4 linked regions of the Paraglaciecola psychrophila 170 genome follow. The protein of the gene in region 2 binds, or shares a complex with, the protein of the main gene of each other region. Links are inferred from orthologs where the notes say so. Each region holds a gene or a part of one and is shown on either strand. Other genes may lie near its edges.

Region 1 (7,739 bases), 2.7 Mb from region 2 along the record:
AATGGTGAGCCTACCAAAGCAGCGCAAGGATGGGCACGTTCGAATGGAATTGACGTCGACCAAGCAGAACGATTAAAGACAGATAAAGGCGAATGGCTGTTGTTTAAAGCACAAGTCAAGGGACAATCTATTACGCAACTCCTTCCAGAGTTGGTTGAGAAAGCATTAAAGGCCCTGCCTATTCCTAAGCCAATGCGCTGGGGTTCAAAATCCACTCAATTTATTAGACCAATTCATACAGTGACTATGTTATACGGATCCGACCTTATACACGGCAAAGTTTTGGATGTTAATTCTGCACGATTGATAAATGGTCACAGATTCCACTGTGACGCCCCTTTTGAGCTTGACTGTGCAGATAATTACCTCAGTCAGCTTAAACGACACTTTGTCATAGCTGACCACGAACATCGTAAGTCGATAATATTAGAGCAGGTTAGGGCTTTAGCCAAGCAAGAAAACGCCATTGCAGACGTGAATGAAGAATTATTAGAAGAAGTCACATCACTGGTGGAGTGGCCTGTAGCCTTAGTCGCAAATTTTGAAGAGTCTTTTTTAGCCGTCCCTAAGGAAGCTCTCATTTACACTATGAAAGATGATCAAAAATACTTTCCTTTACTTGATGAAAATGGCCAATTAAGGTCTAGATTCATTTTTATTACAAATATAGAAAGTAAAGATCCTCAAACTATTATCAGTGGTAATGAAAAAGTTATTAGACCAAGATTAGCTGATGCTGAGTTTTTCTTTAATACTGATAAAAAACAAACATTAGCATCACGTCTTGAAAGCTTAAAAACCATATTGTTTCAGAAACAATTAGGTACCGTTTACGAAAAATCTGAACGTATTGCTTCTATGGCAAAAAGTATCGCTGTTATGTTAGGAGCAGATCAAGATGCCTCTCACAGAGCAGGTTTGTTATGTAAAACAGACTTAATGACTAATATGGTTATGGAATTTCCTGACGTACAGGGCGTCATGGGTATGCATTATGCGAGAGTAGATGGAGAAACTGAGCTTGTAGCGTTGGCACAAAACGAACAATATATGCCACGATTTGCTGGTGACAACTTACCCACATCTGATGTCAGTATATGTGTTGCCTTAGCCGATAAGATAGATACCTTAGTTGGAATTTTTGGTATAGGTCAAACACCAAAAGGTGATAAAGACCCCTTTGCCTTACGTCGAGCTTCAATTGGTGTATTACGTATAATTGTTGAAAAATCTTTGCCGCTAGATCTGAACGATTTAGTTGATGCATCGATTGCTACATTTGGTGACAAGATAAGATCTGAAAACCTTCAAACAAAAGTTGTAGATTTTGTATTGGCAAGATTTAAAGCTTGGTATGCAGAACAAGGCATTTCCACCGGAGTTGTACAAGCGGTTGCAGTTAATCGCCCTACTCGACCAGCTGATTTTGCAGCAAGAGTTGAAGCAGTTAAATCGTTCAACACCTTAGAATCTGCAGAATCACTAGCGGCAGCAAATAAACGTGTAGCAAATATATTGGCTAAAAACGTTTTTAAAGAGGAATTGTCTTTTAATAAGGAGTTGTTGAAAGAGCCTGCCGAAATAGCCTTAGCGATTAGTGTAGAGTCCGTGGAAGCACGCATTCAACCCATGCTTGATAAGTCAGACTATACTAATGCATTAATTGTTTTAGCTGAGCTAAGACAACCAATTGATGAATTTTTTGAGAATGTTATGGTTATGGCAGATGACGAGTCAGTTAAGCGAAATCGACTAACCTTATTATCAAGGCTCAGAGGTTTATTTTTGTGTTGTGCAGACATTTCAGTACTTAATTAATTTTATCCATATCTCAATTTGAAAGACATGTTTTTAGGACGTAAACCAATATGAAGAAAATAAGCTTTGTATCTGCGGTGTTTATTGCTAGCTTGCTTAGCGGCTGCGCTACAAATGTTATTGATAGCTTCACCAAAGAACAAAACTTCGATGGCCTATATCTAAGAGGTGTTTTTTCGTGGTGGGAAGCGGATGAGAAATATAAGTTAGTTGCCACCTCTGATGAAATCTATTCAACTTCTATTGAATTGATTGCTGATGGACAACCTTATGATTTTAAATTCGCAGACTCCGATTGGACACCGGGTATGAACTGCGGTTATGCCAATAGATCGGACAAGGTTATTGTTGTTGGTAAATCCGTAAGAGCCAATTGTGTAACAACTGATGAAAACTTTCGGTTCACACCATCTGAAACTGGAATGTTCCAGTTCACAATAGATTTTAGTGGATATGGCGCTCCTAAGGTATCAATTAGACTTATAACCGATTGATTTATAAACACATAATAAAAAGGCCGCTATATAGCGGCCTTTTTATATATAGCTTAAACTAGACGTCTAAATTGGCTACTTTAAGAGCGTTCTCTTCGATGAATGCTCTTCTAGGTTCAACTTGATCACCCATTAAAGTAGTGAACAGCTGATCAGCACCTACTGCATCTTCAATAGTTACTTGTAGCATTCGTCGTGAAGCTGGATCCATGGTAGTTTCCCATAGCTGACCTGGATTCATCTCTCCTAGTCCTTTATAACGCTGGATATATTGGCCACGTTTAGATTCAGACATTAACCAGTCCAACGCGTCTACGAAGGTAGAAACAGGTTTAGTCTTGTCATTACGCTTCACATAACCACCCGTTTCAATTATGCCATTGATAGCTAAATTAAGGTTCTTAAGTCGTTTATATTCGTTAGATACAATAAACTCATGATCGATACGATACTCGGTGTCTATCCCGTGCTTTCTAATAATAATGGTAATAAAAAAGTTATTTCTTTCTGAGTTATGACGTATTTCAAAAGAATATGTTGCTCCATCTGTTTCATCCAGCGTAAGCCCTTTCGTAAACTCATCTGCAAAGTTTGTTAACTTTTGCTCACTATTTACATCTTCAATATCAAGTGTAAGACTATAGACTAATTTATTAAGTATCACTTCAGGCATTAAACGACTTATACGAGCAATCATAGCCACGGTTTCTTGGTATTGTTTAACTAGGCTTTCCAATGCCACGCCTGTAATAGCAGGGGCATCTTCGTTTACATGTAATGAGGCGCTATCTAGGGCGATAGATGTAAGATACTTAGTTAAAGAATCATCATCTTTTAGGTATTGTTCCTGCTTACCTTTTTTAATTTTATATAGAGGCGGTTGGGCGATATAAATATAACCACGCTCGATAATCTCTGGCATTTGTCTATAGAAGAAGGTCAATAGTAATGTACGAATGTGAGAACCATCTACATCAGCGTCAGTCATTATAATGATTCGATGATAACGTAACTTCTCTGGGTTATATTCGTCGCGACCAATGCCACAACCTAATGCAGTGATAAGAGTTGCTACTTCTTGAGAGGAAAGCATCTTATCAAATCTAGCCTTTTCGACGTTTAAGATTTTACCTTTTAGTGGCAATATAGCTTGGTTTTTACGATTACGACCTTGCTTAGCGGATCCGCCAGCAGAGTCTCCTTCCACTATGTATAGCTCTGAAAGTGCAGGATCCTTTTCTTGGCAATCAGCTAGTTTTCCAGGCAAACCAGCTAAATCTAAAGCACCTTTTCTACGAGTCATCTCACGGGCTTTTCTGGCTGCGTCTCTGGCTCTCGCAGCATCTATAATTTTACCAACAATGATTTTACTTTCTGCAGGGTTTTCTAATAAAAACTCCTGAAGCTTCTCACCCATTGCTGTTTCTACAGCAGGTCTAACTTCTGAAGATACTAACTTATCTTTAGTTTGTGAAGAAAACTTTGGATCTGGCACTTTAACTGAAATAATGGCAGTTAAACCTTCTCTTGCATCATCTCCACTGGTACTTGTTTTTGCTTTCTTTGAAAGGCCTTCTTTGTCCATATAGTTGTTGAGCGTTCGAGTCAAAGCACCTCTGAATCCTGCTAAATGACTACCTCCATCTTTCTGTGGAATATTATTTGTGAAGCAAAAAACGTTTTCCTGATAACTATCATTCCACTGCATAGCTACCTCAACAGAAATACCATCATCACGATGTGAATCAAAATAGAATATTTTTTGATGTACTGGCGTTTTATTTTGGTTTAAATATTCAATAAAAGCGGTGATACCACCTTCATATTCAAATTTGTCAGTCTTTCCATCGCGCTCATCTTCAAGAATGATACACACGCCTGAATTTAGAAAAGATAATTCACGTAATTTCTTAGCTAAAATGTCGTAGTGAAACACAACACCTGTAAATGTACCTTCACTGGGCCAAAAACGTAAACTCGTTCCAGTGGCTTCTGATTCGCCGATAACTGCTAATGGCTGCTGTGGCACACCATGCTGATACTCTTGCTCATAAAGCTTACCTCCGCGGCGAACTTGTAGCATTAACTTCTTGGATAGAGCGTTAACAACCGATACACCTACACCATGTAAACCGCCAGATACTTTATAAGAGTTATCATCAAATTTACCACCAGCATGTAATACAGTCATAATGACTTCGGCTGCCGAGACCCCTTCCTCTTCATGAATTTCTGTAGGAATACCGCGACCATCATCTTTAACCGAGACTGAACCATCAATATGTATTTTCACATTAATACTTGTACAATGCCCCGCAAGTGCTTCATCGATAGAGTTATCTACTACCTCAAAAACCATGTGGTGTAACCCGGTTCCATCATCTGTATCACCGATATACATACCCGGTCTTTTTCTAACGGCATCAAGTCCTTTTAGTACTTTAATACTCGACGAATCATATACATTTTCTTCTGCCATCTGATTAAATCTCCTCTCTCACCTGGCCATGTTCCACGTGAAACACTTTTTTATCGTTATAGTTCTCTAAGAACTCTAGTTGTTTGATATCAATAGCTGTAACAAACAATTGAGTATCAGAAGTGTTCAATCTTGATATAAACACTTTTCTTTTTTCTTCATCTAATTCTGCACCAACATCATCCAATAGAAAGATTGAGGTCTTATCTGTCTGGGCATGTAAATACTGTGTTTGAGCAAGTTGCATACCTGCCACCAACATCCTTAACTGACCCCTAGATAAAACCTCATGTGCATTTACACCTTGGGTCTTAATACGTAGGTCTGCTTTATGAGGTCCAACGCTTAAAAAACCATTCTTTTGGTCTCGTTGCCTATTCTTTAATACAGCGTCCGATAAACTGTAACCCTTTTCCCACCCCCTATAATACGAAATTTCGAAGGAAAACTCAGGTAAAAAATCTTTTAAATTTGAATTAATAAGGTGTATTAAATGATCATTGAGTAAATTTTCTCTTTTTAGACTAATTGACTCACCCTTTTGACAAAGAATGTCATTCCAATAATCTAAACCTTGCTTTGGTTGATAGCTTTTATACAAGGCATTTAGATGCTTTAAGGACCTACTATAAACCTGAAAATCTAAATTAAAAGATTGTTCCACGTGAAACAACAACCAATCTAGATATCGCCTGCGTAACTTTGGTGAACCAAGTAATAAATCCGAGCTTTGAGGCGTGAAAATTTGGATAGGCAAATAACTAGCTAAATCTGTTGCACGGCTAGACTTATTTCCATTTATATTCACGATACAACTGTCGTTGGATAGTCTACTTATACCAAATTTTTGCTGAATACCATCCTCGATCAGTGCCGAACAAAAAACAGTAAAACCGGGTTTATCATGACTAATAACACTTTTGTGTTTATGAGTACGAAAAGAACGTGCAAAACCTAAATAATGTAAGGCCTCAAGAATTGAAGATTTGCCACTACCATTTGCACCTAAGAAAACGTTTAAACTTTCATGTGCAGTAAGTGACAAATCATTAATATTTCTAAAATGACTTATCTGGACTTTGTCCAGCTTCATAGGGAACCAAACTTCTTATAAAGACTGATTACAATCTCATTGGCATTATAACGTATAACGCAGAGTCATCCCTAGAGTCTTCTATTAATGCACTGCTATTTGAGTCAGCCAAAGTAATTCGAACGTCTTCACAGCTTAAGCCGTTCATTACATCAATTAAGTATGCGACATTAAAGCCAATTTCTAAACTATCACCCTGATAATCAACATCTACGATTTCTTCAGCTTCTTCCTGCTCTGGATTGTTGGCTGTAATTTTTAGCTCCCCATTAGACAGATTTAAACGTACACCTCTAAACTTTTCATTTGACAGGATTGAAGCTCTGGAAAAAGCGTGCTTAAGAACATCCTTACTAGACTCAATTTTTTTATCGCCATCTTTTGGCAACACACGCCTATAATCAGGGAAACGACCATCAACTAGCTTGCTAGTAAATATGAAATCAGTTGAAAAAATTCTAATGTGGTTTGAGCCAACTTGAACTTTTACTAACTTATCATTATCCTCAATTAAGCGGATTATCTCTAAGACGCCTTTACGGGGAATAATCACCTGACGGTTAGTTAATGTAGCATTTGTATAATTTAAACGACACAAAGCCAACCTATGTCCATCTGTAGCAACGGTACGAATGAGGTTATCTTCTGTCTCGAGGGACATGCCATTTAAGTAATAACGAACATCTTGCTGGGCCATACAAAAATGTGTGCTGTCGATTAGACGCTTTAAATCTGATTGAGGTATTTCGAACTCTAAATCGCCTTGCCAATCTTCGAGGTTAGGATAGTCGTCAGCAGACAATGTAGATAAACTATATTTACTACGTCCAGACTTCAGCAATGCTTTATTGGATTCAACACTAAAATCTATACTGCTGCCTTCATTAAGTCCTCTACAAATATCTAATAATTTTTTAGCTGGGACGGTAATTTCACCTTCAACGAAGTCACCACTTAAAGTGACGTTAGAGATTAATTCCACTTCTAAATCCGTCCCTGTTAGCCAGAGTGAGTTATCACTAACCTTTATTAAAACATTAGATAATATAGGCAATGTGTGACGGCGTTCAACTGCACCTGAAACTAATTGAAGAGGCTGTAAGAAATTTTCCCTACTAATGCTAAATTTCATCTTTTTACTCGTGAATTTTTATGAAGAAAGTGTGCGTATTAAATTTTGATAGTCTTCTTTTATATCATGACTTTCTTCCCTTAGCTGCACTATTTTTCTACAAGCGTGCAATACCGTGGTGTGGTCTCGTCCACCAAAAGCGTCACCAATCTCTGGCAAACTATGGTTAGTTAATTCTTTAGACAAAGCCATCGCCATTTGCCTAGGTCTGGCGACACTTCGGCTGCGCCGTTTTGACAAAATGTCAGCCATCTTAATCTTGTAATATTCTGCGACTGTCTTTTGAATGTTATCGATCGTGACTAATTTTTCTTGCAGTGCCAGTAAATCACGAAGCGCTTCACGAACAAAATCTATCGTAATAGGACGTCCCGTAAAGTTTGCATTAGCAATGACCCGGTTTAACGCACCTTCGAGTTCACGGACATTTGAGCGTAAACGTTTAGCAATAAAGAAAGCAACTTCATCAGGTAAAAATATTTTATTTTCAACCGCCTTGCGCATCAAAATGGCTACACGGGTCTCTAACTCAGGTGGTTCGATGGCGATCGTAAGACCCCAACCAAAGCGAGATTTAAGTCGGTCTTCAACACCCACAATCTCTTTTGGATAACGATCAGAAGTGAGAATTATCTGTTGATTACCTTCTAATAATGCATTGAAGGTATGGAAAAACTCTTCTTGAGAGCGCTCTTTGTTCGCGAAAAATTGAATATCGTCTAT
Region 2 (5,461 bases):
GAAAACTTGTTCTTATTTGCACAGTCACAGTCTTTCAAAGTTGACCAATAGTCATGGATTACTAATGACTAAGCAGAAAAACCTCATGCGTTAAACTATAACGACTTGTACGAAAATTTAAATTTACTACCGCGAATCTATCGACTTCACTGCTTCTTAGCTTGTTCTATGGTCGTGTCTTGGATAGGTTTTCAGTTTCATCACTGATTAAAAAAGCTAACCCACTTAGCTCGGCGAAATTTGTTGTGTTTAAGACAATCTACGATCCGGAATAAATGTAAGGTCAAAGTAATCGTTTTACTGGTGGGGAGGTCAATTATCCTCATGTTTAAAGTTAAAGTTAAAGTTAAAGCTAGACGAAGTCATGCGTCCTTCAGCATCGATGTCGGTAGGTTTATATGTAATCTAGAAAGATTAATAAACGAATAAAAACACATCAAGGCAAAAAAAGCTTGCATGATGATTTATACAGTACTACTGTATATATAACCACTGTATATAAGAACACTGTTGAGAAATTATTATGGCAAGTTTACATGCGTTTACAAATAACTCTATTCCACTAGCCTCTATGCAAGTGCCAGCAGATAACAGGCATAGCATCGATATAAATGTTAAGCATGCCAATAAATGGACTTTTTTAGTGGCTAATCATATTCGATTTTCTGAAAAACAAGATTATTGCATGTGTATTACTAAACCTACACAAAACCAATTATCATTGTGGCTTGAAAAAATTGTGATTGGCGGTCAGTGTTCAAACCTGTTCGTTGAACAGTTATCTTTAGATGAAATAAGCTTTAAGCGTCTAAAACAACTGTGTATTGATTTTAAGGTATCGCTAGTTAACTTGATCCCCGTCAACGACCAACAAGATAACGTAGTAAAAGGCCCTTGGTAATCGACAAAGTTTAAAAAACAGCTTTGATAAATTCTTGACTATGTTTACTTTAATCGCCTAGGCTTGCTAGGTTAATAGATTTATTTGGTTAGGTTATTTGATTTTGGCGACGATTATTAAACACTGCACTTGCGGTAACGAACTTACATATGAAGTATGTTGCAAGCCGATTATTGATGGAAAAGTAGCTGCAAAAGATGCTGAAACCTTAATGCGCTCGCGTTTTTCAGCTTATTCTTTAAAAAATTATCGGTACATCTTACAAACCTACATATTAGCCCAGCGTTCAAAACTAACAATAAGTGAACTAGCAGACAGCTCCGAGGATACTCAGTGGTTATCTTTACAAGTCATAGCCCACTATTCTCAAGTAAATATGGCTCAGGTAGAATTTAAAGCCTTCTATCAAATACATAACTCTTATTATGTAATGCATGAAATATCAGACTTTGTTTTTGAAGCGGGAAAGTGGTTATATGCTGATGGAGTTATAAAAAAAGATTCAGGTGAACTCTCCCAAGAGCGAAACAGTCAATGCTTGTGCGGCAGCGGTAAAAAGTATAAAAAATGTTGTGGGCGGTAATTAACAAAAGGCCAATTGAATCAGCATATATTTACCTATTTAAAACAAATAAACTTGCATCTTTACACTATGAAACGCTATCTCTAACTGACATATTCAGACTGAGCGTTGAATTGCAAATAAGTCATAAAAGTTATTAGTGGTTATTTTAGCCAACTCTTCCACACTTATACCTCTCAGCTCAGCAATAAACTCCCCTACTTCCCTTACAAAGCCCGGTTGATTCGGCTTACCTCTATAGGGAACAGGCGCTAACCAAGGTGAATCAGTTTCTATTAGTAATTTATCTAATGGTATTTTTTTCACCACCTGTTGTAACTCAGTGGCTGTTTTAAAGGTGACTATGCCGGATATAGAAATATACATACCTAGTTCAATTGCAGCCTGCGCCATCTCCCAAGTCTCAGTAAAACAATGAAGCACACCTCTGGTTGCTGGGTCTTTGTGCAGCTTAAGCAAATCAATCGTATCTTCTCGAGCATCCCTAGTATGGATGATCAATGGTTTGCTTAACTTGTTGGCTACCTTAATATGATCAACAAAAGAAGTGAGTTGCACTGATTTCGTTTCAGCACTATAGAAGTAATCTAAGCCAGTTTCTCCTATGGCGACTACTTCTTCATTATCAGCCATATTAAGTAGCTCATCATAACCACAAGCATCTTCTTGGTGTAGAGGGTGTACACCGCAGGAAACAGATACATCATTAAATTCTTTAACGGTATCCAACATCATAGGGAAGTCTTTAACAGACACCGAAACGCATAAAAAATGTTCGACACCACGGCTTCTTGCAAAGTTAAGGATGTCTGAAAGTTCTTCTGGGGTTTTGTCTAATTTATCTAGGTGACAATGTGAATCAACAAACACGTAATTTTTCCATCTTTTGTAGGGTTAAGTTTATGCGGCCTTGACTAATGCAAGCTTATCTAACAGCTCTGTTAACAATAATGTTTTATTCACACCAGGGTTACGCAATTGTCGAGTCACCTTAGACGCTTGTAAATTTAGCTGCCACACTGTTTCAGAAACATTCTCAGTACATTGTTGTCTTGCCCAATATTGAGTCCATTTAAGTACTTTATCTGCACTATCGTGCCAATCCATTGCTAATTGCATGGCACTGGTTTGCTTATGCAGCAAAGCATCTAAACCAGCGCTAAATATTTCATAAGTAAACTTTTGCTCTTCTTGTAGTTCTGCTAATAAAGCCAGCGGGCGTGAACTAAACAATCTGGCAAAATTGATATCAATATCAGCGTCATATTGGGTTTTTACCCAAGCTAATGTCGAATCTAAAGTGGGTAAAGGTAACGCTAATTTTTCACAGCGGCTTTTAATTGTCGGCAGCAAACGTTCTGGCTTGTTCGTTGTGAGTAACAAAAACGTATTAGCGGTAGGCTCTTCTAAGGTTTTGAGTAATGCATTCGCGCTTGATTCGGTCATAGTGTGTGCATCATAGATAATCAATACCTTTGCCCCAGACATGTGAGCAGAGCTAACTAATTTTTTAATGGCGTCGCGTATCTGATCAACACCAATTTGTTTATCCGATTCCACCACATGTAAGTCAGGATGAGTATTCGCAGCATTTAACAAGCAAGACTGGCAGTGACCGCACACCTTATGCCCTTGCCTAGCTTTACATAAAAGTAACTGAGCAAACTGCAAGGCAAAGTTTGATTTACCTAAACCAGAGGGACCTTGAATAAGCAAAGCATGATGCAACTTAACTGCCGCGATCCGTGCACTTAACTGTTTAAAAGTAACCTCTAACCAAGGAAACACTTAATTCTCCAAAAATTGTTGAATCGCTAGCTCTAAATCTGTGTGCACCGCTTGCATATCTTGCATAGTATTGATCACGATGCAATTATGATCCTGCTGTGCCAATAACAGATAACGCTCACGAGTACGCTCAAAAAAGCTCAAATCCTCTTGCTCAATACGATCTAACTCGCCACGGCCTGTGACACGTTTAAGCCCTTCTTTAGGCTCAACATCCATATACAAGGTAAAGTCAGGCCTAAAGTCTTTTAATGTAATCGCTCTTAAGCTTTCAATCATGTTCTGATCAATCTGTCGACCACCACCTTGATATGCTTGCGAAGACATATCATGTCTGTCTCCGAGTACCCAGAACCCTTTTTCTAAATTTGGCAGAATAACGTTTTGGACTAATTGCGCTCTTGCTGCATACATTAACAACAACTCAGCTTCTACTGTGACTTTTTCATCTATCCAATCGTGTTTGACTACATCTCTGATGGCTTCTGCCATAGCGGTGCCGCCAGGCTCTCTGGTATTAACTACAATGTGACCAGCAGTTTGTATAGCTTGGGTCAAAATCGCTACAGCGCTGCTTTTTCCTGCGCCTTCTAAACCTTCAATAACGATGAATTTACCTGGTGTTTGCAACTAGGACTCTCTTATTTATTTAATTGATATTGACGCACCGCAAGGTTGTGCTCTTGCAAAGTGATTGAAAATTTGTGACTGCCATCACCTTTAGATACAAAGTACAACTCATCAGTTATCAACGGGTTAAAAGCAGCATCAATGGCTAATTTACTTGGCATAGCGATAGGTGTTGGTGGTAAGCCTCTAATCATATAAGTATTATAAGGCGTAGCCGTTTTTAGATCTTTGCGTCTGATGTCGCCATCAAAACTTTCACCCATACCATAAATAACCGTCGGATCAGTTTGTAAACGCATATTCAGATTAAGTCTATTGACAAACACACCAGAAATACGAGGCCGCTCATCTGCTACGCCGGTTTCTTTTTCTATAATTGACGCCAAGGTTAAACCTTCATAGGCCGATGCATATGGCAAATCCAGCGCCCGATGTTGCCAAGCCTCATTTAAATATTTTTGCATACTCAAATGCGCACGTTTGACTAGATCAATTGCCTCGGTTTGTGCCACAAAATAATAGGTGTCAGGAAGCAGATATCCTTCAATCGATTGCTCCGGAAGTTGTGCGGTTAAAATGGCAAGCTGTTGATAAAAATCATCCGAGAATGTAATTTGTGGATGGGACTTTATAACTAATAACCATTCCCGCCAATTCAGTCCTTCAATTAAACTGATTGAAAATTGTAATTCTTTACCACTAGAGAATAGCTCTAGTAAATCTAATGCACTCATTGAAGGCAACAATTCATAGGTGCCCACTTTAATGTTGGCAAGTGCTGGTTCAAGCTTCAATCTAATTTTAAGGCCAATATTATCAGAAATAATACCCTGCTCTTTTAATCTATTCAGTAATCCTTTCGCAGATTGGCCTGATTTAACTTGATATATAGTTGCCTCATTGAGGATTAGAGGTTGATGTACTTTTTTGTCAAAATAAAAAAGGGTGGCAACAAAACCGATTCCAAATACTACTGCAAAAAACAATAGCCATTTTACAATTTTCATTAAACTTTTAGCGCCTTAAGGTTAATTGTATGCTGAATATAATGCTGCATCAGTTTTGTTTGTTCGATAACATAATGTTTGTTTTGCTGAGTGACTGGATTAAACAAACTCACTACGGGCACCAGCATCATTAGAGAGTTACAAACAAACAACTCCTGGGCGCAGAATAAGTCACTGATGTCCTGACGAACCACCTGACACGGCAAATCTTTTTCTTGCATAACTGCCAAAATCTGGTTACGCATAACCCCTTCAACCCCCGATACTGAATGGTCTGCTGTATACCAAACATTATCTTTATACCAAAATAGATTACCTGCAGATGTTTCAATTATGTTTTGTTGGGTATCACAAACAATCGCATCATCATAATCAGTTTTTGCCAGTGCATGTTTAATTAATACCTGCTCTAAACGATTTAGATGTTTGATGCCTGCCAGTAGAGGTTGGCAAGCTAACGTAATAGGGCTAATAGTGAGTTTAATACCATCGGTTTGCCAAAGAGCATAATGTGCTGGGATTGTGTGATGGGTAATGATAAAACTAGGATTT
Region 3 (8,055 bases), 950 kb from region 2 along the record:
TCACAGAAGGCAAATGCGGTGGAGATAAAGCCGAAAAAGCAGCCAAAACCATGAAAGAAGGCAAATGTGGTGAAGGTAAGTGCGGCGGAGATAAAACCGAAAAAGCAGCCAAAACCATGAAAGAAGGCAAATGTGGTGAAGGTAAATGCGGTGGTGATAAAGTCGAAAAAGCAGCCAAAACCATGAAAGAAGGTAAATGCGGCGGTGATAAAGCTGAAAAAGCAGCCAAAGCCATGAAAGAAGGCAAATGTGGCGAAGGTAAATGCGGCGGTGATAAGGTCGAAAAAGCATCTAAAGTCATGAAGGAAGGCAAATGTGGTGAAGGTAAATGCGGCGGCCAAGCTTAATAAGTAACCAAGACTTTCTAAAATAAAGGCCGGCTAATGTCGGCCTTTATTTTAGAAAAAGTGCAGGGTGACCAATCTAATGATGAATAAACATCTTTCAGGAGTGGGCTTAGGTCTTCGCCGAGAAATGCTCGACCAGCTATTACCTGACATCCCCAGCTCGGTTGATTTTTGGGAAGTAGCCCCCGAAAATTGGATACCCCTTGGCGGAAAATATCAGAAACACCTTAACCAATTTACCTCTGCCTGTAATTTTGTCAGCCATGGCTTGTCTTTGTCGATCGGTAGCCCTGATCCTCTTGATATCAAACTTTGTAAAAACGTCAAAACGTTTTTAGATAGACATAATATTTTATATTACAGTGAGCATTTAAGTTATTGTTCTGGTCAGGGTCATCTATATGATCTTATGCCGATCCCCTTTACTGAAGAAGCAGTCAAACATGTAGTCGAGCGGGTTAAACAAGTGCAAGATATTATCGAGCGGCCATTGCTGTTAGAAAATGTATCTTATTATGCCGCACCTGGACAAGAGATGACCGAACAAGAATTCACATTATCGGTGCTTAACGACTCAGGTTGTTTGATGTTGTTAGACGTGAATAATATTTATGTTAATTCTATTAATCACGGTTACGATGCCGAGGGCTTTTTGGCTGCGATGCCCACGGGTAAAATTGTCTATGGTCACATTGCAGGACATTATGACGAAGCTGAAGACTTAAAAATTGATACTCACGGTGCCGATGTCATCGAACCGGTTTGGCGATTACTTCAAAAAGCTTATGAAATTCACGGGGTTTTTCCGACGTTATTAGAAAGAGACTTTAATATACCGCCAATCACAGAATTGTTAGTGGAAATGGAAAGAATAAGAACTATTCAACTGCGTGTACAGCAGCAAGTGTCTCCCCCGCATCTTAAAAAAATTAAAGCTTAATGAAGCCTTTTCAAGTTATCCAGCATGATTTTATTCAGCATATAAAAAATTCTGAGGCTAAACCGTTTGCTGGTGGTATCGAAGAAAGACGTTTAAAAATTTATCGAGAGTTGTTTTTTAACAATATTTTGGGCTTTCTAAGTTCTGGGTTCCCTGTATTGCAGAGTCTGTATGATGAACAACAATGGAAATTTTTGGCTCGAAACTTTTTTATTGAACATCAATGTAATTCTCCTTATTTCATTGATATTAGTAAAGAATTTGTAGAATACTTAAGTAGCGAGTACCAACTCTGTGAGTCTGACCCTATATTTATGGGTGAATTAGCACATTACGAATGGTTGGAGTTGGATGTCAGTGTGCGTACGTCGAATCAAAGCGTTACTGCATGGGATGGACATTCACCGATAACCCAGGTTCAAATGTCTGACTTAGCAAGTTTAGTCAGTTACCAATATCCTGTTCACCAAATAAGTGTCGATTTTATTCCCTCGCAGGCTAGCGAAGTTGTGTATCTAGTGATTTACCGGGATGCCTCCGATGAAGTGAACTTTACGTTGCTTAATGCGGTGTCTGCACATTTGCTAAACACTATTATGCAACAAGGAGTAGTAACAGTTGATTCGTTAAGTAAAATTATGATTGAATCCATGCCGCAATTAGACGTAAAGCAAATTACTGAATCGTTGCAACAAGTACTAAAACAGTTATTATTACAACAGATATTATTCCCTACAGAGGAATAGACATCACTGGTTTAGCTTTTTAGGGCTATCAATTTATTAAACTTTGGATTAACATCTGCGCCTTCATTTTAGTTGTTTAATAAGGGTACATACCCTTGAAGTCTGGAGTGCAATAATGCAAGAAGATAACAGTTCACACGACCCGTTTAATTGGGGTTACCTGATTTCAGCCTTAGGTGTGCTGCTAGCGTTGCCATTAATGTTCGTCATAGTGGGTTGGTTCGTTTTTTACCTTTAACACCCGCAACAACTCTACTCATCTAATTTATTAAATTACGGGAAAATTCGTGTCCGCCGAATATATAAAATCGGTTATTAAAACCGTTCCTAATTACCCAAAACCTGGGATCATGTTTCGTGATGTGACCTCCGTTTTAGAAGATCACAAAGCCTACTCAGCCTCGATCGAACTCTTATTGAAGCATTATGCGCCAATGGGTTTTGATAAAGTCGCGGGTACCGAAGCTCGTGGATTTTTGTTTGGTGCACCTCTGGCTATAGAGTTAGGTATAGGATTTATTCCTGTGCGTAAGCCAAACAAACTTCCACGGGAAGTGATTAGCGAAAGTTACGAACTTGAATACGGTACAGATAGCTTAGAAATCCACCGAGATGCCGTTAAGCCTGGTGAAAAAGTATTGATGTTAGATGATTTATTGGCAACTGGCGGTACTATGGTTGCCACAGCTAATTTGATCAGGCGCCTAGGCGGTGTAGTTGAACACGCTGGTTTTGTTATTTCTTTACCTGCACTCGGTGGCGAGCAAAAGCTCACCGATTGTGGCGTTACCAGTTTTTCTATTTGCGAATTCGACGGCGAGTAAAAACGTAAATGAGTTATCAAGTTTTAGCAAGGAAATGGCGACCTAACCGTTTTGGCGAGTTAGTTGGGCAAGAACATGTCGTTACCGCCATTTCTAATGCGCTTGATAACAATAGATTGCATCATGCTTATTTATTTACCGGTACGCGAGGTGTTGGCAAAACCACTATCGCCCGTATTTTTTCAAAAAGTTTAAATTGTGAACAAGGTTTAAGTGCTAAACCTTGTGGACAATGTAGTACCTGTAAAGAAATCGAAAATGGCAACTTTATTGATTTGCTTGAAATAGATGCCGCATCACGAACTAAGGTGGAAGATACCCGCGAGTTGCTTGACAACGTGCAATACAAACCCAGCCGTGGTCGCTTCAAAGTTTATTTGATCGATGAAGTCCACATGTTGTCAAAGCATAGTTTTAATGCTTTGTTGAAAACCCTTGAAGAGCCACCGCCTCATGTAAAATTCTTATTGGCGACGACTGACCCACAAAAACTACCAGTAACGATTTTATCCCGCTGTTTACAATTTAATCTTAAGGCCTTGTCTCGCACACAAATCAGCCAGCAATTAGATTTTGTACTGGGCGAAGAAGGCATTGTGTTTGATAAAGAAGCGCTTAACCAATTAGCTAGAGCTGCCCAAGGTAGTATGCGTGATGCGTTAAGTCTGACCGACCAAGCCATTGCCCAAGGCAACGGTGTAGTGAGTTTGCAGATTGTCACAGATATGCTGGGCTTGATGGACAAAAATCAGGTGCTTAAGTTAGTTCACGCTATCGTACAAAAAGATAGTGCGGCGGTTATGCAACAAGTCGAGTTTATGGCTAATCAAGCACCAGACTATGGCTTGGTGCTGGCTGAAATTATGAGCTTGTTACACCAAATTGCCTTAACCCAATTTGTGCCTGACGCATGTAAATTAGAAACAATTTCAGCCAGAGCTATTTTTCAATTGGCTAAATCTGTGCCTGCTGAACAGATTCAATTACTATATCAAATTGCCCTAACAGGTAAAAAAGACTTACCCCATGCAGCTGATGCTAGAACAGGTCTAGAAATGACCTTGTTGCGTATGTTGGCCTTCTGCCCTGATAATGTGAAAATGGAAGCGCTAGATATTGTTGCTTTAACTCCAAAGGTTGATGGGCGGTCACAACAAGCTGCCATTCAGGAAACAAGTCAAACAAGCGACCATGTTAACTCAGCCTCGGTAGTGACTAAGCCTACCGCCCATGTTGCTGATGATGTGGTACATCAAAACCAGCCTTTACTTGAACCTGTTGCGGAGCGTTTGGAGCAAAACAGTTCTGTAGCTGCGGTGATAGCTGAAAACCAGTCGCCTGTGCAACAAGACGTCAGTACTGAGTCTTTATCTGAAATATTACCCGAGATTTCACCCGAAATTTCGCCCTTATCCCGACAAGAACAAACTGATGAGTTTGATGATGTTCTAACAACAGCATCAGACATTGACTTATTTGCTCAACAGCAAGATATAATGGCGCAAGCAGCAGACTTTGGTCATCATCAGCCGAACGATTACGAACAATACCAGCCTGTTGCATTGGACGAGCGCCCGCATCAAGCATTTGATGTTGAGCATGAGCCAATCAACAATGAAAATCCTGGGATGCATACGCAGCCTACTGAGCAGCTTACCGGTACAAAACCTACTACCTCGACAGCTGATTTAATAGCACTTCGCAATAAGCTTAAACAAAGACAACGTGATGGGGGGGAAGGGGCTGAACGAGTAAAAAAGTCTGAAAGTGCCAAGCCATTTAATTTAGCCGCGATCCGCAAGCAAAACCAAGAAGCTGCAAATCAGCCTGCTGCTACTTATGACGATAGGCAAAGTCAGGATATACCTGCAGCATCTGCTCCAGTATCTCAACTGCAAGTAACACCTCTTAGCGCAGGCCATGTAATAGATAACTCACCGCCTTGGCCGGTCGAAAACGAGTCACAATCTACAGCGGTAGTTGCACCGATGCCTTCAGCTGAGTTTACACACGTGCTTTCACCCTTGGTCAGCAGCCCTTTCTCAGTAGAAAAAACGCTTCAGGAAGCAGAATACTTCGATTCTAGTGCTCATTTAGACGAAGAAAATGTTGGTGAAGTCACCCAAGAGATTTCTGCTTTTTTACCGAATAAACAAAAAGTCTTAAAAGCTTTACAAATTGATGGCTGGAGTCAATTAATTGAAGATATTCAAGTAACGGCTTTAACAAAACAATTGGCCTTGCACTCTTCTTTTAATCAGCAAGGCAACACAGTCAAATTGATTCTTTTAGAGACTAAAGTACATCTTATTTCTGAAACCGCACAGCAACAGCTTAAAGAGGCGCTGTGTTTAGCACTTAATAGTCCGATTGAGCTTGAAATCGAGCTAGGGCGACCCATTAACACTCCTTATGCTTTGCAATTAAAAGTTAACCAAGTGCGTCATGAATACGCGAGGGAAGTAGTGAAGAGTGATCCCGGCATCCAATTGTTACAAAAACAATTTGCTGCCAAGGTCGACGAACAAAGTATTCGAGCAAGATAGCCTACTAAAATTAGATTTTTTTAAAGAGAGACAGATTATGATGAAAGGTGGAATGGGTAACATGATGAAGCAAGCGCAACAAATGCAAGAGCGCATGCAGAAAAATCAAGAAGAGTTAGCCAAAACAGAAGTCACTGGTGAGTCTGGTGCGGGTTTGGTTAAAGTTACAATGACGTGCAGTCATGCCGTACGTAGAGTTGATATCGATTCCAGCCTGATGGAAGAAGATAAAGAAATGATCGAAGATTTGGTTGCCGCGGCCTTTAATGACGGCGTTAGACGTGTACAAGAAACCACCAAAGAAAAAATGGCCGACGTAACTGGCGGTATGCCTTTACCTCCTGGCTTTAAGATGCCTTTTTAAGGCTTTAGCTACTAGCTTAAATAACCACAAAATAATAATAAACCAGAGATGTAGGTGATGGATGCAGTTTAGCCCCTTAATTAAAGAATTGATTGATGCATTTAAAATACTGCCAGGAGTAGGGCCAAAGAGTGCTCAACGTATGGCGTTTCATCTGTTAGAGCGAAATCGTCAAGGGGCGCTGCAGTTAAGTCATGTGTTGCACAATGCTATGGAACACGTTAAACATTGTGAGCAATGCCGTACCTTTTGTGAAAACAAGTTATGTGAAATTTGCGCTAACCCCAAGCGTCAAGAAAACCAAACTTTATGTATTGTGGAATCGCCGCAAGATATGTTGGCAGTTGAGCAAACATCAGAGTTTAAAGGCCGTTATTTTGTATTGATGGGGCATTTATCGCCAATAGATGGGATTGGTCCGGCGGAAATTGGTTTAGAGCAGTTATCGCAGATACTTGAGAACGACGATATTACAGAAGTGATTTTAGCAACCAATCCAACTGTTGAGGGTGAAGCGACCGCACATTACATCGCGCAAATGTGTAAGACACAAACTATCAAAGCTAGCCGTATAGCTCATGGAGTCCCTGTCGGTGGTGAGTTAGAATTTATTGATGGTAATACTCTCACTCACGCTTTTAATGGTCGCAGAGACATTTAAGCGTTACTTAGTTAGAAACTCAGATAGATAATAATCCAGTGGTTCTGGTCTGCCATGGAAATACCCTTGTTGTAAGTTGAATCCAAGACTGTGTAACAGTGATGCCTGACCTTTTGTTTCAATACCTTCAATTAAACTTTTCATGTTCAGTGAACTCAGCAGTGTTTGAATGCACTCTAGGGCAACAGTATTATTTTCTGTTTGATTTAAAAATGCCCTATCAACTTTTACAACAGAGGCGGGTATGGCATGTAAATAGGCTAAAGAAGAATAACCAGTTCCGAAATCATCAATACTCAACTTAATCCCTTGTTTGGTCATTTGATTGGCAGGAGATTCAGCGGCATCAATATAGGTCAATAATACGCTTTCTGTCAGCTCAATAGTTAGATCCGCAGGTTGCAAATTATAGCGTTTCAATAGCGAGAAGACATAATTACCAAGATTTGGCTCTGATATATGTAAGCCTGAAATATTGACGGCCATAGTGATATGTTGACCAATTATTTGTTTGAAAGTGAGTAGGTCTTTCAGGGCACGGTTGAGGACCCAATTTTCAATATCACGGATCAGTCCCGTTTTTTCTGCCACGTCAATCACCTCTTGCGGGTTGGTATTACCCAGGTCTGGATTATACCATCGCAGTAATGCTTCAAAAGAGGTAATTTGATCGGTGGTTATATCAATTATGGGTTGATAATGTAGGGACAATTCATTGTTTCTTTCAGCTAAAGATAAATTTTGTGCTAGATCACTAAGGCGTTTTAAGCTTTTTTCCATGCAAAATTGATATTCGTTCCATCTTTTTTTACCTGATTTTTTGGCTTCATACATGGCAGCATCTGCGCACATGATCAAATGTTCAATATCATTAGCGTTATCAGGAAAATGCGACAAACCTATGCTAGCAGATAACAATATTGGGTTTTGCTGAGTGTCTAGGTAGGGCATTGAAATAGACTCAATTATTTGGTTCAATAAATCAACTAACTCCTGTTCTGGTAAGTCTTCGTAAACGACAAAAAAAATTCATCCCCACCGAACCTACACAGTGTTGCTGTGGGTAAACTATTTTTTCGCAGTCTGTTGGCGACTTCACACAAAATGATGTCGCCGGTACCATGTCCCAAAGAGTCGTTTACCATCTTAAAACCGTCTAAGTCGATATATAACAAGGTAAGGAGAGTATTCGCTTCCACACTGTTTTGTAACGCATGGGTTAGGCCGCGTCGATTAAATAAGCCGGTAAGAGGGTCAGTCGAAGCTTGCTGTTGTAAGACTTGCTCAGTAGTCTTGCGTTCATGGATATCATAATGATGCAGTAATATAGTGGTGCTGCCTTCCTGATGTTGCGAATTGTCAGCAAACAGGTGATACCAAGTTTCACCTTGTGGTGTATTCATCAACACATCTGCTTCAAAACGTATTCCTTGATTAATACTTTTAAAGATATTTTGTAGTATGTTTGGATCGCACATTAACGTCTCTAAATGTGTCACTTGATGTCCAAAATTTTTAATGAAAGGTGGGTTGCCACTTATAAACTCGCCGCTAATTGAATAACTAGAAACGATAGTTGTGGCGCTAAACGGTGCACTTATGTGCTGCATATTAGCTGTTGTTGCTT
Region 4 (7,920 bases), 680 kb from region 2 along the record:
TCCCAATAGCAGCATGCCATCACAATGTATTCTGTTCCAAAAGGAACGACTGTTAGAAGCTAGTTTAGTTCTCAGCATCAGGGGGCTCCACGACGGGTTTAAGTTCGGCTTTTGATAGCTCTATTTCCTCTGGTTCTTGTCCTAAATACTCAATAACTTTGTGTTCAGGAAAGGTTTGATCTTTAAAGAAATTATCCATTATTTTTCGAGCGATAGGTGCTGCTTCAGCACCGCCGTGCCCTGCATTTTCTAAAACAACAGTGACTGTTATTTGTGGTTTGTCGTAGGGGGCATAACCTACATACATAGCGTTATCGTGGTTTTTCTTGGAGAGCTTTGATGCATCATATTTCTCGTCTTGGGCAATAGATACTAATTGGGCAGTGCCTGTTTTACCTGCGGATATGTAATTAGCCCCTCTAAATGCCTCACGTGCAGAGCCTTTTCGATTTACTGTTCCATACATAGCATCCAATACTATATCCCAGTTGCGTTCGTCTTTTATGGCTATGGGGCGCCGTTCTTTAACGGCCTGTAAAATGACTTTATCTTTTTGCATATTACCGCGTATGATTTGTGGAATTATACGCCTACCTTTGTTGACTAGATTGGCTATTGACTGTGTGAGTTGAATCGGCGTCGTTGTCCAATAACTTTGTCCTATGCCTACGTTGATGGTGTCACCAATATACCAAGGGCGGTTAAACAAGGCTTTTACAATGCCTCTGCTCGGCATAATACCATCGGCTTCTTCATGCAAGTCGATACCGGTATAATCACCAAACCCAAATTCATTCATGCTTTCGCTGATCCGATCAATACCTAATTTGTAAGCCAAATCATAGAAGAAAATATCACAGGAAACTTCGATGGCTTTTGTCACATCTACCCATCCATGGCCCCATGGATTATGGTCTCGCCAAACACGTTCAACATTTTTTAATTGATATTTACCAAAGTCATGAATCCGATATTCAGGGGTAATGACTCTCTCTTCAAGTCCAGTCAATGCTAATAAAGGTTTAACTGTTGATGCAGGGGGATATTGCCCCTGCGTTGCACGGTTGAACAAAGGGCGGTCTGAGGTGAGTAATTTTTTGTAATTCTTACTGCTGATGCCATGTACAAACAGATTCGGGTCGTAACTTGGACTGCTGTATAACGCTAGTACACCTCCATCTCGGGGGTCAATGGCAACAACAGAACCTTTCTTACCGGCAAAGGCCTTTTCGGCTTCCAGTTGTAAAGTCATATCAATATTTAGGACGATATCTTGACCGGGAGCAGGTGGATTAAAGTCCAATATGCGGATAATTCTACCTTGATTATTCACTTCCACTTCTTGAAATCCGACTTTCCCATGGAGTTTTTCTTCGTGATATTTTTCTACACCTCTTTTCCCAATGTCATAAGTGGCAGCATAGTTTGCTTCAAATCCAGCTTCACTGAGTTTTTGTAAATCTTTTTTGTTAATCTTTGCAACGTAACCTATTACATGGGTCAAGGCACTGCCATACGGATAATAACGAGCGAGTCTAGCTTCGATGGATATACCTGGATATTTATGTTGCTGTGCAGAAAAAAGTGCGACCTCTTTGGACTTTAAACGGTTGATCAGATTAACCGGTTTAAAACGTCTAGTGCCTTTTAAGTCTCGATAAAAATCACTTACATCTTCTGCGTCAATATCTAATAAAATGCTCAATTCATTAATCGTTAAATCTAGATCATCAATTTCCTCTGGAATAACTTGAAGACTAAAAACCGGACGGTTTTCTGCTAGCAATATACCATTACGGTCATAAATTAAGCCACGATTAGGCGCTACTGGTAATACTTTTATGCGGTTACCGTCTGCTCGTGTTTGGTAATCCTCGAATCGACTTATTTGTAAATAATACAAATTTGTCAACACCATAACGATCATCACAATGACCACAAATAGTCCAATAAACGTTCGCCTAGCAAAAAGGTTGGCTTCCGCTGAATGGTCTTTAATGAGGATACGCGGTGAAGGCAATTTTATTCTCTATGGTAAGGATGGTTATTATTAATTGACCAAGCTCGGTACAGGCTCTCAGCTACAATTATGCGAACTAATGGATGTGGCAAAGTAAGACTCGACAATGACCACTTTTGTTCAGAAATTTTTATACATTCAGGAGCTAAACCTTCTGGTCCTCCAATTAATAAACTGACGTCCCGTCCGTCCATTTGCCAACTTTGCATGGTTTTAGCCAATTTTGGGGTGTCCCAAGGTACACCTGTGACTTCTAAGGTGACGACTCTGTTGCCTTTGGGAATGGCAGCTAGGGTTAATTCTCCTTCTTTTTGTAAGATACGTTTGATATCAGCGTTTTTGCCACGCTTACCGGCGACTACTTCGGTGATCTGCAAAGGCATATCGGCAGGGAAACGTCTGCAATATTCCGAAAAGCCCTGTTCAACCCAAGCGGGCATTTTCATGCCCACCGCAATCATTTGAATACGCACTGGTTAATTTAGCCCCAGAGTTTTTCCAACTGATAGAAATTTCGGGCTTCATCTTGCATCACATGTAAGACTACGTCACCTAGGTCAACTAAGACCCAATCTCCGGTTTCTCGCCCTTCAATACTTAAAGGTGTGGTGCCAGCTCGTTTAGCTTCAACTACCACATTTTCGGCAATTGAAATAACATGACGTTTAGAATTACCTGAGCAAATTAACATGGTTTCGGTAACCGAAGATTTTTCTGCAACATCTAAATCAATAATGTCACGACCTTTTAAGTCTTCGACTTTTTCTATTACAAAGGCTTTTAACTGTTGGTGGTCCAAAGACTTTCCTTATGGTTGAATTTTATACAAATGAATTTGTAATAGTTTAACAGAAATCGACACTCTGCTGATAGAGCTTATGCTGTTGAATATAATCTAATATCTTTGGTGGTAAAAAGCACTCAACCGATTGATTTTTATATAATTGTTGTCTTATTTGGGTGGATGAGACGTTTAATGTTTGGGTATTAGCTACATAAATGTGCCCAGCAAGACTGTTATGCAAAGCGATTGGAGTAAAAGTTTGCCTTTTGTTTAGCAATGTTTTTAGTTGTGACGCATGCTGTTTTGAAGAGCTTTCAGAGATCCCTTGTATTTCTTTTACAGACTCGCCCTTTCTTTCACACACTACAAAATGGCAAAGGGAAAATAGGGTTGACCAATCATGCCAAGTAAATAAATTATGGAAAGAGTCGGTGCCTATGAAAAAACACAATGGGGTAGTGGGCATGGCTTCGCGAATTTCTTTTAATGAGTCGACACTAAATGTGGGTTTTCCTCTATTAATATCTCTTGAGTCAGGGTAAAACAAAGGGTAATCGACACAAGTAAGTTCTACCATTTTAAGCCTGTCTTCGCTTGATGCTACTGCAGGATTTTTATGACTGGGAATATAACAAGGCATTAGGGCGACTTTTTTGATGTTGGTTTTTTCTGCCGCTTCTATTACGGGATAAATATGCCCATTGTGAATGGGGTCGAAGGTGCCACCAAAAATACCTAAAGGAGAAGCAAGTTGCACGTAAATATGTCTCCTAGTCTAAAATGCCATAATCTAAAGGCACATTATTGAGAGAATATGGAACAAACAGCAAACATAAATGGCATAACTCTACATAAGGACGTACCACTTGAGTTTGTTTGATAGCGTTATCAAACTCAGCCAGCTTTTGTTGTAATGCACGCATATGCTCTAATGACAAACGCTGCAACGCTGACTGATATAAAGATTGCCGACTTTTCCATATTCGGTGCTGATTCCAGTTAATCGTTTTACCCAGTTGTTTGTCAAATAATATCGCCTGCAACGTTTGCCACTCTCGGGTCAAAGCCCAGACAATAATATTAGGTTCGACTCCCTCACTTTCTAAGCGATAGAGCATTTTTACTGCTCTTTGAGCATCTCCGCTGAGTAAAACATCGATTAAATGAAACACCGTAAATCTGGACTGATCTACAACCGCTTGTTCAACTTGTTCAAAGCTTGGGTTGCCTTGTGGATAAATCAGCATTAACTTTTGAATTTCTTGTTTAGCCGCGAGTAAATTACCTTCACAGTAGTCAACTAACAACTGCGATATTTGCTGCGATGGCTGCATGCCTGCCATATTCATCTGGGTATTCAACCACTGATATAACGCATTGCCTTCAAGAGGATAACAAGGCACATAAACTGCGTGTTTATCCACTGCCTTAAACCACTTTGTGTTTTGTACATCCTTACCTACTTTACCGCCATGTATTACAATCAGCACATCAGGATTCACCTGCTGCGCTAAGCTAGTTAATACCTTGCTACCTTCTGCTCCAGGTTTTCCGGTGGGTAATTCAAGCTCAATGATTTGTCTGGTAGAAAACAACGACAAGGTTTGTGTCGCTTCAATCAGTGTATCCCAGCTAAATTGACCATCTACTACTAAAGATTGGCGTTCGTCAAAGCCTTGGGCTAAGGCGGCGTTTCGAATTAACTCAATACACTCAAGTTTTTGTTGCGGCTCATCACCAAAAATTAGATAGAAAGGCTTTATCTCTGAAGAGGCATTAAGTTTAAATCGGTTTGGATAAACCTGCATTAGCCACCTGTAGTCTGTTGCCAATTGCTATATGAGCTGGCAATTTGACGGATAATGCGATTGGCTGCTTCTTGACGCATTTCGTTTTGGATCAAGTCCAACTCACGAGACTTAGCTAACACTGCATCTGGGTCGTCTTGATATTCCCTAGTGACATCGATTTCTATTTCTATCGCATCTTGTGCTGGAAATTGGATTTGATATTTAATGGTATACACCAACTCATATTCTGCTACTTGTCCGGATGAAAAAAGAGACAACAAGCGCCTCTCAAGTTGGTCGGAGCTTAAATACACAATTACATCCACTTGCTCATCGAGTTGACTAGCACTGGCGGTATTATCCCACACATCAATGTTTATACCTTGCAGCTGCTTACCTAATATCCTATGCAGTGGTGTGTTTTTCTGTGCCGCTAGTAATTGCAGTTGTTGAATACCAGTGGGCAGCCCGTAGTCACCACGTAACTTAAAGCCGCATCCTACTATTGTTAAAACAATAGTCAGGATACAAACATTTAAGCATATGCGTTTTAGCACCTTAATTCGCCACTATGTTGAGTAATCTACCCGGAATATAAATGATTTTTCGGATGGTCTTGCCATCTGTATGTTGCTGCACATTTTGTTCGCCTAAGCCTATAGCCTCGACTTGTTCTTTAGTGGCATCTGCAGCGACGGTAATTTTAGCTCTAACTTTCCCGTTGACTTGCAACACTATTAGTTTTTCGTCTTCAACCATTGCGTCAGCGTCAGCAATAGGCCATGGTGCAGTTTCTACTTCATTTTCATGGCCTAAGTCTCGGTACATTACATGACAAATATGAGGTGCAATAGGAGCCAGTAACAAGACTATCGCATCGATACCTTCGCGCATTACTGCTAAGTCTTGGGCAGATATTTTGGGCGCTTTTTGTAAGTGATTGAGCAACTCCATTGTGGCCGCTACAGCGGTGTTAAACGTCTGGCGTCGACCTATATCATCACTGACTTTTTCAATGGTTTTATGCACCAAACGTCTTAGGTTTTTCTGCGGACCAGACAAGTTAGCTTTATTAAGAGTCACTATCTCGCCAGCTTCGACGTGTTCTTGCACTAAGTTCCAAAGACGTTTTACAAACCTGTGTGCACCTTCAACTCCTGAGTCAATCCACTCCAACGTTTGTTCAGGTGGCGCGGCGAACATAGTGAAAACTCGGATGGTATCAGCGCCATATAAATCGATCACTTGCTGTGGATCGATGCCATTGTTTTTCGACTTAGACATTTTGATCATACCGTGATGGATCACTTCCATGCCATCAGACTCAAGTACAGACTTGATGATCCTGCCTTTGTCGTCTTTTTCACTGTTAACGTCAGCAGGGGAAAACCATTCTTTTTGCCTGCTGCATCTTCACGGTAAAAAGAATCTGCTAATACCATACCCTGACATAACAAACGTTTGTAGGGCTCATCAGATTGCACCAAACCTTCATCACGTAAAAGTTTATGAAAAAAGCGTGAGTATAATAGATGTAAAATGGCGTGTTCAATTCCGCCCACATATTGGTCGACTGGTAACCAATAATTAGCCTGTGCAGGATCTAACATGGCTTGGTCGTTTTGTGCGCTGCAATAGCGAGCGTAATACCATGATGATTCCATAAAGGTGTCAAAGGTATCTGTTTCTCTTAAAGCAGGTTGACCGTTAAATTCTGTTTTAGCCCATTCAGGATCGGCTTTAATGGGAGAAATAACCCCATTCATTTGCACATCTTCGGGTAATTCGACGGGTAACTGGTTACTTGGAACAGGTACAGATTCGCCGTTTTCTAAATTCAGCATGGGAATAGGTGTGCCCCAATAACGCTGACGAGACACGCCCCAATCTCTTAAACGATAATTGATTTTCTTTTTGCCTTTACCCTGCTCGCTAAGTGCTTGAGCTATTTTCTCAAAAGCTTCTGCTGAGGTAAGCCCATCAAATTCCCCAGAATTTACCAACAAGCCTTTTTCGGTAAACGCTCCTTGGGTTAGATCACACTCAATGTTATTTTGTGCATCGCCTTGAACAACTTGTTTTATTTCAAGCTCGTATTTAGTGGCAAACTCCCAGTCTCGTTGATCGTGCCCTGGAACTGCCATCACCGCACCTGAGCCGTAACCCATTAATACAAAGTTGGCTACCCAAACTGGCACTTTGTCACCGGTTAAGGGGTGAATGGCGAAATAACCTGTAGCGCAACCTTTCTTCTCCATGGTGGCCATGTCGGCTTCAGCCACTTTAGTGGTTTTGCATTCTTCAATAAAGGCAGCTAAAACAATGTTATTTTTAGCTGCTTCTAATGAAATGGGATGCTGCGCCGCAACGGCAACGTAGGTCACCCCCAATAAAGTGTCAGGACGAGTGGTGTACACATCAAAATTATTGAGCTGAGCAACTGTTTGTTCAAGGGCAAAGGTTATTTCTACACCTTCTGAACGGCCTATCCAGTTTTTTTGCATGGCACGGACTTGCTCAGGCCATTCTTCTAATTGTTCTAAATCGTTAACTAGTTCTTCTGCGTAGTCGGTGATTTTAAGAAACCACTGAGGTATTTCTTTTTGTTCGACTAACGCCCCAGAACGCCAACCACGACCATCAATTACTTGCTCGTTAGCCAGAACCGTATGGTCCACAGGATCCCAGTTAACAGTGGCATTCTTTTTATACACTAAGCCTTTCTCGAACAGACGAGTAAAAAACCATTGCTCCCAGCGGTAATAATCTTTTTTACATGTGGCTATTTCACGGTCCCAGTCGTAACCGAACCCCAATGTTTTTAATTGGGTTTTCATATACTCAATATTAGAATAAGTCCAATTGGCTGGTGCCGTATTATTGTTAAGGGCTGCGTTTTCTGCAGGTAAACCAAATGCATCCCAGCCCATTGGCTGCAGTACATTTTTTCCTAACATTCTTTGATAACGGCTAATCACATCACCAATGGTATAATTGCGAACATGACCCATATGCAAACGGCCACTGGGATAAGGGAACATAGAAAGACAATAGAATTTTTCTTTATCAGCGTCTTCAGTTGCTTTAAAGGTTTGCTGGGTTTCCCAATAGGCTTGAACCTCTTTTTCGATTTCTTGAGGTTGGTACTGTTTTTCGGCCATTAAAAAAGATTTCCGTGAAGAAAGGGATAAGGTCAAAAGACCTTAAACAATGCTATAAAAGTTAGCTACTTAGAATACCTTAGCGCATCCCTTGCTAACAACAGTAAATACGTGATTAATCGAGCTTATTCTGAAGTTTTTAGGTGGATTGAGTGTTTTGGATCC

What was found.
Region 1: the proteins of holB (region 2) and dnaN are in contact, whole or in part, in a cryo-EM structure (PDB 8GIZ), measured with the Escherichia coli proteins. The link is inferred for Paraglaciecola psychrophila 170 from one-to-one orthologs.
Region 3: the proteins of holB (region 2) and dnaX are in contact, whole or in part, in a cryo-EM structure (PDB 8GIZ), measured with the Escherichia coli proteins. The link is inferred for Paraglaciecola psychrophila 170 from one-to-one orthologs.
Region 4: the proteins of holB (region 2) and holA are in contact, whole or in part, in a cryo-EM structure (PDB 8GIZ), measured with the Escherichia coli proteins. The link is inferred for Paraglaciecola psychrophila 170 from one-to-one orthologs.

The regions. Positions count from the first base shown.
Region 1 is NC_020514.1:732-8,470, reverse strand. Bases 4,965-7,739 are described here. They hold dnaN (DNA polymerase III subunit beta), read right to left. Parts: upstream 7,017-7,739; coding sequence 5,913-7,016; downstream 4,965-5,912. Other genes in these bases: dnaA (chromosomal replication initiator protein DnaA), read right to left, coding at 7,035-7,739; recF (DNA replication/repair protein RecF), read right to left, coding at 4,965-5,884. In the rest of the region: glyS (glycine--tRNA ligase subunit beta), read left to right, coding at 1-1,818; C427_RS00025 (early set domain-containing protein), read left to right, coding at 1,869-2,312; gyrB (DNA topoisomerase (ATP-hydrolyzing) subunit B), read right to left, coding at 2,371-4,791; more of recF, read right to left, coding at 4,796-4,964. UniProt on the Escherichia coli protein: Confers DNA tethering and processivity to DNA polymerases and other proteins. Acts as a clamp, forming a ring around DNA (a reaction catalyzed by the clamp-loading complex) which diffuses in an ATP-independent manner freely and bidirectionally along dsDNA.
Region 2 is NC_020514.1:2,655,254-2,660,714, reverse strand. What follows is about bases 1,329-4,260. They hold holB (DNA polymerase III subunit delta'), read right to left. Parts: upstream 3,273-4,260; coding sequence 2,385-3,272; downstream 1,329-2,384. Other genes in these bases: mltG (endolytic transglycosylase MltG), read right to left, coding at 3,914-4,260; tmk (dTMP kinase), read right to left, coding at 3,273-3,902; C427_RS11620 (TatD family hydrolase), read right to left, coding at 1,581-2,354; C427_RS11625 (YchJ family protein), read left to right, coding at 1,329-1,484. Outside these bases: C427_RS11630 (hypothetical protein), read left to right, coding at 524-901; more of C427_RS11625, read left to right, coding at 1,005-1,328; more of mltG, read right to left, coding at 4,261-4,909; pabC (aminodeoxychorismate lyase), read right to left, coding at 4,909-5,461. UniProt on the Escherichia coli protein: Part of the beta sliding clamp loading complex, which hydrolyzes ATP to load the beta clamp onto primed DNA to form the DNA replication pre-initiation complex.
Region 3 is NC_020514.1:1,698,989-1,707,043, forward strand. What follows is about bases 2,544-5,634. They hold dnaX (DNA polymerase III subunit gamma/tau), read left to right. Parts: upstream 2,544-2,865; coding sequence 2,866-5,403; downstream 5,404-5,634. Other genes in these bases: apt (adenine phosphoribosyltransferase), read left to right, coding at 2,544-2,857; C427_RS07435 (YbaB/EbfC family nucleoid-associated protein), read left to right, coding at 5,438-5,634. In the rest of the region: C427_RS07410 (HvfA family oxazolone/thioamide-modified RiPP metallophore), read left to right, coding at 1-347; C427_RS07415 (HvfB family MNIO-type RiPP peptide maturase), read left to right, coding at 427-1,287; C427_RS07420 (HvfC family RiPP maturation protein), read left to right, coding at 1,287-2,033; C427_RS28155 (hypothetical protein), read left to right, coding at 2,149-2,271; more of apt, read left to right, coding at 2,321-2,543; more of C427_RS07435, read left to right, coding at 5,635-5,767; recombination mediator RecR, read left to right, coding at 5,829-6,428; C427_RS27270 (putative bifunctional diguanylate cyclase/phosphodiesterase), read right to left, coding at 6,432-7,406; C427_RS27275 (diguanylate cyclase domain-containing protein), read right to left, coding at 7,415-8,055. UniProt on the Escherichia coli protein: Part of the beta sliding clamp loading complex, which hydrolyzes ATP to load the beta clamp onto primed DNA to form the DNA replication pre-initiation complex.
Region 4 is NC_020514.1:3,331,357-3,339,276, reverse strand. Bases 2,594-5,549 are described here. They hold holA (DNA polymerase III subunit delta), read right to left. Parts: upstream 4,613-5,549; coding sequence 3,575-4,612; downstream 2,594-3,574. Other genes in these bases: C427_RS14510 (LPS-assembly lipoprotein LptE), read right to left, coding at 4,612-5,151; nadD (nicotinate-nucleotide adenylyltransferase), read right to left, coding at 2,866-3,561; rsfS (ribosome silencing factor), read right to left, coding at 2,594-2,819. In the rest of the region: rod shape-determining protein RodA, read right to left, coding at 1-78; mrdA (penicillin-binding protein 2), read right to left, coding at 65-2,020; 23S rRNA (pseudouridine(1915)-N(3))-methyltransferase RlmH, read right to left, coding at 2,023-2,493; more of rsfS, read right to left, coding at 2,502-2,593. UniProt on the Escherichia coli protein: Part of the beta sliding clamp loading complex, which hydrolyzes ATP to load the beta clamp onto primed DNA to form the DNA replication pre-initiation complex.